3 regions of the Rothia sp. HMSC064D08 genome follow, and region 2 is predicted to be linked to each of the others. Evidence: riboswitches for the same ligand, from Rfam matches in the RefSeq annotation. Region 2 holds a riboswitch; each other region holds the start of a gene.

Region 1 (3,274 bases), on a different contig from region 2:
AGTTTCCTGGGGCTAGATTCATTTAGCGGCCCGGTTGAGAACGAGCACGCCAGCGTTCCGGCAGGTTCCAGTGGCCTCTACTCGGCTGGTGGCGGTAAGTTTACCCCCGGCGGCAGCATCGGCAAGGCAAAGTGGGGCGGTGCAGGTTTCTGGTTCTCAGCGCCCAAGGCAACCACTAAAGACGGTAAGCAGACATACTACTCGGGTACCACTACCCTACTCGCCGGTGCGCGCCTGCGCTTGGAGCACCGTTTCGTTTTCCCCGACTGGGCCGAGATCGACGGGGCAGAACCCCCGGGCTGGAATAAAAATACTGACGATTTTGCGGTTTCCCTCGTCGTCAATCCCACACCAGAAAACGGCGATAATCCCCAGCTCGTCGCCTTCAACGGTGGTGCTATGCACGGTTACTTCAGCGAGATGACCGCCAACGGCAATGAGCTGATAGGCTACGTCGATATTACGCTTGACCATGATGTTGTAGCTTCCAGTCATAACGGCGGCGGGACTCAGGTCTACAACCAGATCTTGGCCAGCCAGTTCGGTACACATTTTGAAGATTTCTATCTCGAACGCTACGGTGTGACCACCACCTTGACGATCCTCAACGGTACTCTGCGCTATGAGCCTGAGAACGGTGCCCCCAAGAGCGATATTGACCTGACCGGTCAGCAGGCTGTGGCATCCATCGATCATGTTGGCGAACCTGAGAATCCAGATCCGAGCACTCCCAGCACCCCCAGCGACAAGTCAAAGTCCAACTCGACGGGATCAACGGGTGACCAGAAAAACAAGGATCAAGAGAGCGACTTCACCGTCCGTAACGACATTCAGATCGATCCTAACGACTGGTTATCCGGGCAGAAAAACCCTAACGGAGCCTCGAAAGGCTCAACCAACGCACAAAAACAGAACTAATCGGTAATTTTGGGTGAGTAAACGGCACTCCCGCCGGGTAAATCCTCTTGACGAGGCGCATCCCGGTGGGAGTGTTTTTCTTGTGCTGTTCGCGAGCAGGTGGTTTTTGACCCGAGCAGGTAGGAAAATCCTACCTTGTCGACAAAATCCTACCTGCTCGCGGTATTGGGGTGTGGTGTGGATGCGTGGGCATGGGTGCAATGTTGCGGAATGTTACGAACGTGGCGCATACACGCGCAATATGACGGGGTGTCTTTGCACCTGCGCCAGCTACAGGGTTTACTAGATTGGTAATCCATCTAGAGCGACCGAGAGACCTGGCTCGACGACGTCGCAGCAACCTCGCCTGCGGTGGCGCATCATGCGCCTTCATAACGCCGAAGGTGCTAACGCCAGTAACCGATGGGAGATACTGTGGGACTTCCCTCCCCCTTTTCATTCACGAATCCTCTAGCACCCACCCCCAACCCCGCGCACGAATCTGACGAGGCGCGGGTAGCGTTCTGGGAAAAACAAGCCGAGCGCCTAACCTGGGGCAAGACTTGGGACAACGCGCATACCTTCCAGAAACCGCAGGTTATCGGAACCGATGCTGAGGGCATCGAAGAATACTCCGTACCCGAGATTAAGTGGTTCGAGGGCGGCAAACTCAACGTCGCCTACAACTGCGTGGACCGCCACGTGGAGGCGGGCCGCGGCGACAAAGTAGCCCTCTATTTCGAGGGTGAACCCGGTGACCGTGAAGCTATCACCTACGCCGAACTGCAGCGACGCATCGCCCGCGCCGCCAACGGCCTGCTCAAACTCGGCGTGCGTAAAGGCGACCGTGTAGTAATCTACCTGCCGGTTATTCCCGAAACCATTATTTTCACGCTTGCGTGCGCGCGGATCGGCGCAATTCACTCGCTCGTGTTCGGCGGGTTCTCGGCGGAGGCGCTGAAGTTCCGGGTGGAAGACACCGGCGCGAAGGTTCTGATCACCACCGACGGGCAGAACCGCCGAGGCAAGGTCGTGCCCGTTAAGGTGAATGCCGATGAAGCATGCTCAGGTGAGAACAATATCGAGCACGTGATCGTGGTGGACCGGACAAGCGCCGCAGACCCCGTGGCACACGCGCAGGTTCCTTGGACGACCGGGCGCGATATTTGGTACCACGACCTGGTGGACGATCAGCCCGATACCCATGAGTACGAGCTGCACGATGCCGAAGACCCGCTGTTTATCATCTATACCTCCGGCACCACGGGCAAACCCAAGGGCCTAGTGCACACGATGGCGGGGTATTTGGTGCAGACCGCATACACCCACGCGCTGCTGTACGATCTGCTGCCGGACTATGTGGATGACGATGGGGTGCTGCGCCCCGATGAACTGTCTGCCGTGAACGACCCGGCGAAGGTTGAATCGACTGTGCACTGGTGTACCGCCGATCTCGCGTGGGTGACCGCGCACACCTACGAAATCTATGGTCCGCTTGTGAACGGGGTGACCGAGGTTATTTTCGAGGGTACCCCCAATACTCCGCATTACGGTCGTCATTTCGAGGTTATCGAACGCTACGGCGTCACCAACTATTACACCGCTCCAACCCTGATTCGTTCCCTCATGGGGGCGTTTCCTGACGGCCCCGAACCCGGAAAATACGACTTCTCATCCGTGCGTCTGCTCGGGTCTGTGGGCGAGTCCATTAACCCTCAGGCGTGGAAGTGGCTGCGCAAGCACGTGGGTGGGGGTACCGCATCGTTTATCGATACATGGTGGCAGTCCGAGACCGGCTCGACCATCTGCTCCCCACGGCCACACGACCCCGCCTTCGCGCCCGAAGGGACCTTCCCCGAAGGTACCCCGCACTGCACTCCCCTTCCCGGATGCGCCACCCGCGAAGTCCCCGGAGTCTCGGTGCGCGTGGTGGACGAGCACGGTGACTTCGTTGAGCCCGGCAAACAGGGCTTCATTGTGGTCGATAAGATCGGCCCCTCCATGGCACGCACTGTCTGGGGCGACCCGCAACGCTACCTGAATTCCTATTGGAAGCACTACGGTACGCGCGGCTGGTTCCTCGCCGGTGACGGTGCGAAGGTCGATGATGAGGGCAACGTGTACATCCTGGGGCGCATCGACGATGTGATCAACATTTCTGGGCACCGCCTTTCGACCATCGAAATTGAGTCTGCGCTCGTGACGCACCCGGCCGTGGTGGAGGCTGGCGTGTGCCCCGTGGAGGACGAGCTAACCGGCCACCAGGCAGTCGCCTATGTGACGCTCACCGACGAAGGTCGGGCACTTACCGAAGACGAGCTGAAGACTGCACTCACCCAGCATGTGCGCGAGCATATTGGCCCTATCGCTAAACCCA
Region 2 (3,274 bases):
TGCGGTAGGTGGTATGGGCTATGCGCCTCGCCAGCGCGAGCCCGGCTGTGGGTGCCGTTCCCCCGTAATAGTCGCCGGAAACAAAATTGGCATCAGCACGGATGGCGAGGTTCTGGGTGTGCGCCCAGGAAATCTGTTCGGCAGTGGCGGCGGGGCCGGCGGCGATGACCGCGCATCCACGTACCAGCTCGGGGAAGGTTGCCGCCCATTCGATAGCGCGTGCTCCGCCGAGCGATCCTCCGATGACGTGGTGAAAACTCTTAATCCCTAACCGGGTGATAAGTTCGGCTTCGGCTCGTACCGAGTCGCGAATAGTGACGTGAGGGAAGCGTGATCCCCAGGGTTTCCCGGCGCCCGGGTATCCCTCGGGTACGATGCTTGCCGGGCCGGTTGAGCCGTAGCATCCGCCCAAGATATTGGGGGCGATCACAAAATATTTGGTGGTATCGACCACCGCGCCCGGCCCCACAATACCTTCCCACCAACCATCACTTTCGACCGCACGGATACTGGGTGCAGGCATATCCGATGTGGGAATCCCACGCGAAACATGGGTGTCACCGGTGAGGGCGTGCAGAATAAGAATCGCGTTGTCCCCAGCTTTATTAAGAGTCCCCCACGTTTCGTACCCGATGTTTACCTGTGGAAGCACGGTACCGTTTTCGAGGGTGAAATCACCGATCGCCATCTGCCGCAGGTACCCCTGAGCGCTGGGATGCTGCAGCTGCGACAGATAGGTGGCGTGTACGGTATTTTCCGTCATGTTTTCTCCTGGGTAACCGGTAGTTGGTAATGGCAGGCGAGAAACCGATACCGCGACCGGGCACTTACTGTGCAGCCCGGTCGCGGCGGTGCAGGTTAGGCGTTCAGAGTTGCAAAACCCAATTCTAGGTCTGCGATAATGTCGTCAATATTTTCGATACCTACCGAGAGACGCACAAAGTTTTTGCTCACCCCAATTGCCTCTAGCTCTTCCTCGGAAAGCTGCGAGTGGGTGGTGGATGCAGGGTGAATAACAAGCGAGCGTACATCGCCGATATTCGCAACATTGGAGTGCAGCTGCAGAGCGTCCACAAAGGTGCGAGTCTGTTCCAGGTCTGCGTCTTTGAGGGTGAATCCCACAACGGCGCCCGGTCCCTTCGGCAGGTATTTTTGGGCTCGCTCGTACCAGGGCGATGAAGGCAGACCGGCCCAGATCACCTGATCGACCAGCGGATGCTCCTCCAACCAGTTTGCGACCTTGGTCGCGTTCTCGATATGGCGTTCGATGCGCAGGGAAAGAGTCTCCAGACCGATACCAATGTTGAAGGCGTTAGTTGGAGAGATCGCCGCCCCGGTGTCGCGCAGAAGCGAAACTCGCGCCTTGAGAATATAGGAAAGGTTCGCACCGAAGGCGGAGTCTTTGCCCAAGTCACGGGCATAAACTAAACCGTGGTAGCCAGGTGCTGGCTCGTTGAACTTGGGGAACTTTTCAGGGTCGGCACCATAGTCGAAATTCCCGGAGTCCACGATAACGCCGCCGATTGAGGTGCCGTGCCCACCCAGATATTTCGTGGCGGAATGGATTACCACATCTGCCCCAAATTCGATGGGGCGCACAAGGTATGGGGTGGGAACGGTGTTATCGACGATTAGGGGAACGCCATTGTCGTGGGCGATCTGGGCGATAGGCTCGATGTCGAGCACATCGTTCCGGGGGTTAGGTACGGTTTCTCCGTAGAAGAGTTTCGTGTTGGGGCGAACCGCATCGCGCCATTGCTGCAGGTCGTCCGGGTTTTCAACAAACGTAGTTTCAACGCCGAGGTCGGCAAGCGTGTATTTAAGTAGGTTGTAGGTTCCCCCATAAATTGATGGGGAAGCCACGATATGGTCGCCCGCGCCCGCAATATTAAGAATCGCATAGGTAATAGCCGCTTGGCCTGAGGCCAGCAAAAGCGCACCCACTCCCCCTTCAAGGGATGCGATGCGGTTTTCGATAACCTCTTGGGTGGGGTTGTTCAGACGGGTATAGATAGGCCCAAGCTCAGCTAGAGCGAAACGGTTAGCGGCCTGTTCTGCGTTCTCGAAAACGAACGAGGTGGTCTGGTAGATAGGTAACGCCCGAGCTCCCGTTGCGGCATCCGGTGCCTGCCCCGCGTGAATCTGGCGGGTCTCAAATTTCCAACCGGCGGGGTTGGCGGGAGTCGGGACTGTAGTGTTGCTCATGCGAAGCTCCTTGTGATAGTTCAGGGGGCCGCATGCCGATTTCGGTACAGAGTTCTTAGGCTTTCTTCTCTGCAAACGAAAAAACGATGTACCAGAATCGGGCACATCGGTCCCGCGCTTGCGTTGTACTTTGTGTTCAACGCCTGGTCCTCACCCAGGGCACCCCACCGCGGAGGAGGGTTGCCGGCCAGCTAGCTGGGGCTTATCACTGGCTCTCATGACCTGCATCTAGAGTTTCATAGGAAGCGCGCACGGTCAAGCGGGATACGTGTTTTCGGCGTATTGTTGCAAAGATGACGTTTTATGAATTGCCTTTGCTCTGACCTCATTTTAGGGATTCGTATACTCTCAACCCGATTAGCCGAGTCAGGCACCTGTAGTATCCGCAGCAGATTCATCCCATTGGCCTTGACCCGGTGGTAGTCCAACAGAGTCTAAAAGACCGGGGAAAAGATTCTCAATCACGCTGTCTCGGCGTGTAATTTTACGGTGCGTTCCCAGCACTTCGGTGTGCATGAGCCCTGATTCTCGGAGCACTTTGAAATGATAAGACATCGTAGATTTGGCGATTCCATAGTCAAAATCACCGCAGAACTGCGGTCCGTGGTCAGCAATGCGTGCGAGAACATCTCGTCGAATGGGATCTGACAATGCGCCAAGGACACGATCCAACGTCACATCATCAGGGGTGGGGTGATGCAGCCGTTCTTTACCCATAACCATGCCTTTCCAGGTTCTTCGCATAACGTATTGAGCCTGCAAGACTCTGTGACAGAATATTACCTCTTGGGCTTGCCCTTTAGCATAATATAGATTTATTCTAATTTCGACGAACATAGAAATAGCATCAAGGGGTACACCATGAATTCTCACAATACATCTCATCAGCTACCTCAAAATTCTGAGGCAACCATGCGGCTTGTCTCATTCAGCACTCTCTTTGTCATCGGCACAGATACTCTGCTCACTGCCCCTCTGCTTCCGCTGCTCAGCAAGGAGTTCAACACCAGCACAGAACAATCAGGGTGGTTCGTCTCTGCATACGCTTTAGGGTATGCAGTTTTCGCAC
Region 3 (3,274 bases), 190 kb from region 2:
CAGTTTTCATGCTTTCCCCTTGAGTAACTGACTTTATGGATTCATCTGTTCCCGGCCTTCTGCTTCTGCCGAGGGTGTTTTATTCTGCTCAGCATGCTTATTTTGTGCCTTGCGTGTATTCCTGGTCGCCGTTGTGAAGAGCAGAATTAAGGTGATAATGCCGGTGAGGAAGCCGATACCTAAGAACCATAGGCTCAGATTATTAGTCGCCATGACGAGGGGACTTGCTCCTGCGGGATCGATGCCCCTCCACTCGAAGGCGTGGTATTCCACGAGTGAACCCCAGCCGGCTAGGATGAGCAATCCAAACCCGATAACCAGAAGTACTGCGGCTACTGCCCCAACGGTGTATATAGCTTTTTTCATGAGCACTCCTTAGATGCTGACTCTATGAATCAACCTGGTTATGGTCGCCTTCTACCAAGGGGTTTTTATTCTGCTCACTGTGCTTATTTTGTGCCTTGCGTGCCTTCTTGGTCGTCGTTGTAAAGAGCAGAATAAAGGTGATAATGCCGGTGAGGAAGCCGATACCTAAGAATCGGAAACTTATATTCAAAGTTGCACGTGTGAGCGGACTAGCTCCCTCGAATTGAATACCCCTCCATTCAGAGGCGTGATACTCCACGAGAGCGCCCCATTCTCCTAAAATAAACAGGACTATGCCACAAAAGAAGACCACTGCAGTTGTTGCTCCAACTATGTAGATAGCTTTTTTCATGAGCGCTCCTTAGATACTGACTCTATGAATCAATCTGGTTCTGACCATCTTTCAGGAGGTCTTGAGCCTGTTTAGGATACTTTTTGTGCGTCTTGCGGGAGTTCCTGATCGCCGTGGTGAAGAACGGAATCAAGGCGATAAAGCCAGTAAGAAAGCCGGTGCCTAAGAACCAGTAGCTGAGGTTGCCGGTTGCTCGCGTTAGGGGACTTGCTCCTTTATGCTGCACGCCCCTCCACTCGAGGGCATGATACTCCACGAGTGAGCCCCAGCCTGCCAGGATGAACAAGCCAAACCCAATGATCAGAAAAATTGCGGCCACTATCCCCATGATCTGTACAGTCTTTTTCACAGTTATCACTCTTTCTTTCCGGAAGCGTAAAGCAGACGTGACATGGTGATATATCAGAGGCAAGATAAATTTCTGTACATTACCCAGTGTGCCGTGATTCTTCTCGAATGTGTAGACCTGTCCTGAATGTCCAAAACTTCACACTACGCCGCCATGAGGCGGCTATATACAGATATGCATTCATAATCGCGTTATGTAAATCACAAGATTTTGACGGGTTCGCACGTTTACAGATTCCTGAAAGCTGTTGTAACCTGGATTCAGCTTCAAGAGTTTCGACTGATAAGCTCCGACTATGGTCGAACGCCAACCCCATGTTCACGGGTGGCTCGGATGACGAAGCGGTTTGTATTCGCCGCCTTAGGTGGCACTTGGTACAGGCAAGAGCAACGCGAAAGGAACGCGCATTCGGCGCATGGTTGTCAATGTACAACAGCTCTTCATCTCCAGCATCCCCCCTTACTCCTGCACGCTCTTATCAGGAAAATTTGCGTGCCGCATCTGTGCCCGCACGCGGCGGTTACCAGGCAGTAAGCATTCAGGATTACGCACGTATTTCTTCTAAGCGCGACGAATTCCTCAATTTTCTGCTTCTTCCCAACCCTGAGGGTATTCCCGCCGTCGAATATGCCGGTCTGCGCGTAGCATAGGGGTATGAGCGCCTCAGGACTGCTTCTCGACTCGGATGTTCTCGCCGAGATTCGCAAAGCCACACCAGATCCCAAAGTTGTTGCCTTTCTGCGCCGCCGCGCCTATAAACACCTCTACATTTCGGTGCTGAGCGTAGGCGAGCTCAAAGGACTCTACCCCTACCCAGAGACCGACCGCTGGATTGCCGAACTTCTCGACAGATTCGCCGACCACATCATTAACGTGGATGCGCGCGTAAGCCTCGAATGGGCGGGACGCAGCGCCCCGCGCGGCACCCACAGTCACGGACGTAAAGATGCCGAGCCCCTGCCCACCGCCGCCCTCGAAGGTCTGATGGCGGCGAGCGCCCAAGCTCACGACCTCGAAATTGTTTCTTCAAAAGCTGAGGTGTACCGGTCCTGGGGCGTACCCGCAGTGAATCCGTGGATCGAAGACTAATTGTCCGTCCCGTATTTCGCTGTAAGCGCCGGGGGAGTACCTGCGTGTTCGAGAAGACCGTGAGAAATGCTCGGCGCAGTTATCTGTACACGCCGCTGCAGCGGTGATAACGCATCGGTAACGTTCATGTAACCCCTATGTTCACGGTGAGCAGTTAACGAAGGTTAGCCGCCAATTAACCGGAACTATTTCCCCGAAAGCTCAGCAGGCTCACACGAGCTGGCGGGTTTCATGGCATGATGGAAGAACGATGAAAAGTAGCTCTTCTACATCCCGGTATTCTGCCCCTATGCCACTCTGGCTGCAGGGCATCGTTGAATTAGTTTTTACCGCCGCGCTTTCTTTCGGGCTTGTGCTCGTTCTGCTCATGGCGGTGTGGTTTACCAACGGTTTTAACCGCATGGATTTTCCCGCCCTCGCAACTCTTGCTTCCCACCTGTGGCTGCTCATGCACGGTGTGCCGCTGAATATTCCGAATGCTTTCGGCATTATTCTGCCGCACGGCATGCTCACACTGGTGCCCATGGGGTTGAGCATTATTCCTGTGCTCTTATGCTTTAGGTCTGGGCGGAAACTGGCGCGCGCATCCTATGAGGGGGAATTCTTCAAGCCCGTATTATTAGGGTGCGCTGCCTACGGTATTTTTGCCGCCGTCGCTTTTGCTTGGGCGAGCACCGAACGGCATCTGTTGGGTATTGTTGGTGCGGCGTTGATTCCGCAGATCGTGGTGCTGGTCGGGTTGATCTGGGGCGGCTACTATGAATCGCGTTCGCTCGCCCGTATGGTGGGCGTGAACACCGCTGAACAGATTTCGCAGATGAGCCAGTACTCGCGGTGGGCGAGTTCTTATGTGTGGTCGATTGTGCGTGCCTCCATGGTGGCGATTTTCTCGCTCATTATGGGTGGTGCTCTGGTGCTGGTGGTTGCCATGATGATGCGCTGGTCGCAGATCGCAACAATCTACCAGGAACTTCACGCCGGGCCGGTGGGGGCGCTCGCGGTGACCCTGCTGCAGCTGGGTTACCTCCCGAACTTGGTGATCTACGCGATGTCGTGGACTACCGGCGCCGGGTTTGCGTTCGGCGTGGATACGCATGTGGGCTGGTCGCAGACGACGA

The links. Region 2 has a riboswitch for S-adenosylmethionine ahead of HMPREF2625_RS06345 (bifunctional o-acetylhomoserine/o-acetylserine sulfhydrylase). Riboswitches for the same ligand answer to the same signal wherever they lie in the genome.
Region 1: linked by a shared signal. The riboswitch ahead of HMPREF2625_RS00840 (AMP-binding protein) and the one ahead of HMPREF2625_RS06345 (bifunctional o-acetylhomoserine/o-acetylserine sulfhydrylase) in region 2 are both predicted to bind S-adenosylmethionine.
Region 3: linked by a shared signal. The riboswitch ahead of HMPREF2625_RS05570 (nuclease PIN) and the one ahead of HMPREF2625_RS06345 (bifunctional o-acetylhomoserine/o-acetylserine sulfhydrylase) in region 2 are both predicted to bind S-adenosylmethionine.

Annotation. Positions count from the first base shown of each region.
Region 1 is NZ_KV797887.1:167,504-170,777, reverse strand. It holds gene HMPREF2625_RS00845 (hypothetical protein) at 1-918, shown strand, start outside; SAM riboswitch class I at 1,211-1,327, shown strand; gene HMPREF2625_RS00840 (AMP-binding protein) at 1,333-3,274, shown strand, end outside.
Region 2 is NZ_KV797899.1:216,955-220,228, reverse strand. It holds gene HMPREF2625_RS06350 (homoserine O-acetyltransferase MetX) at 1-763, opposite strand, end outside; gene HMPREF2625_RS06345 (bifunctional o-acetylhomoserine/o-acetylserine sulfhydrylase) at 859-2,205, opposite strand; SAM riboswitch class IV at 2,315-2,428, opposite strand; gene HMPREF2625_RS06340 (ArsR/SmtB family transcription factor) at 2,572-2,922, opposite strand; partial or broken gene HMPREF2625_RS11175 (MFS transporter) at 3,067-3,274, shown strand, end outside.
Region 3 is NZ_KV797899.1:29,819-33,092, forward strand. It holds gene HMPREF2625_RS05550 (hypothetical protein) at 1-10, opposite strand, end outside; gene HMPREF2625_RS05555 (hypothetical protein) at 34-366, opposite strand; gene HMPREF2625_RS05560 (hypothetical protein) at 389-718, opposite strand; gene HMPREF2625_RS05565 (hypothetical protein) at 741-1,067, opposite strand; SAM riboswitch class IV at 1,332-1,460, shown strand; gene HMPREF2625_RS05570 (nuclease PIN) at 1,439-1,717, shown strand; gene HMPREF2625_RS05575 (PIN domain-containing protein) at 1,722-2,156, shown strand; gene HMPREF2625_RS05580 (cell division protein PerM) at 2,407-3,274, shown strand, end outside.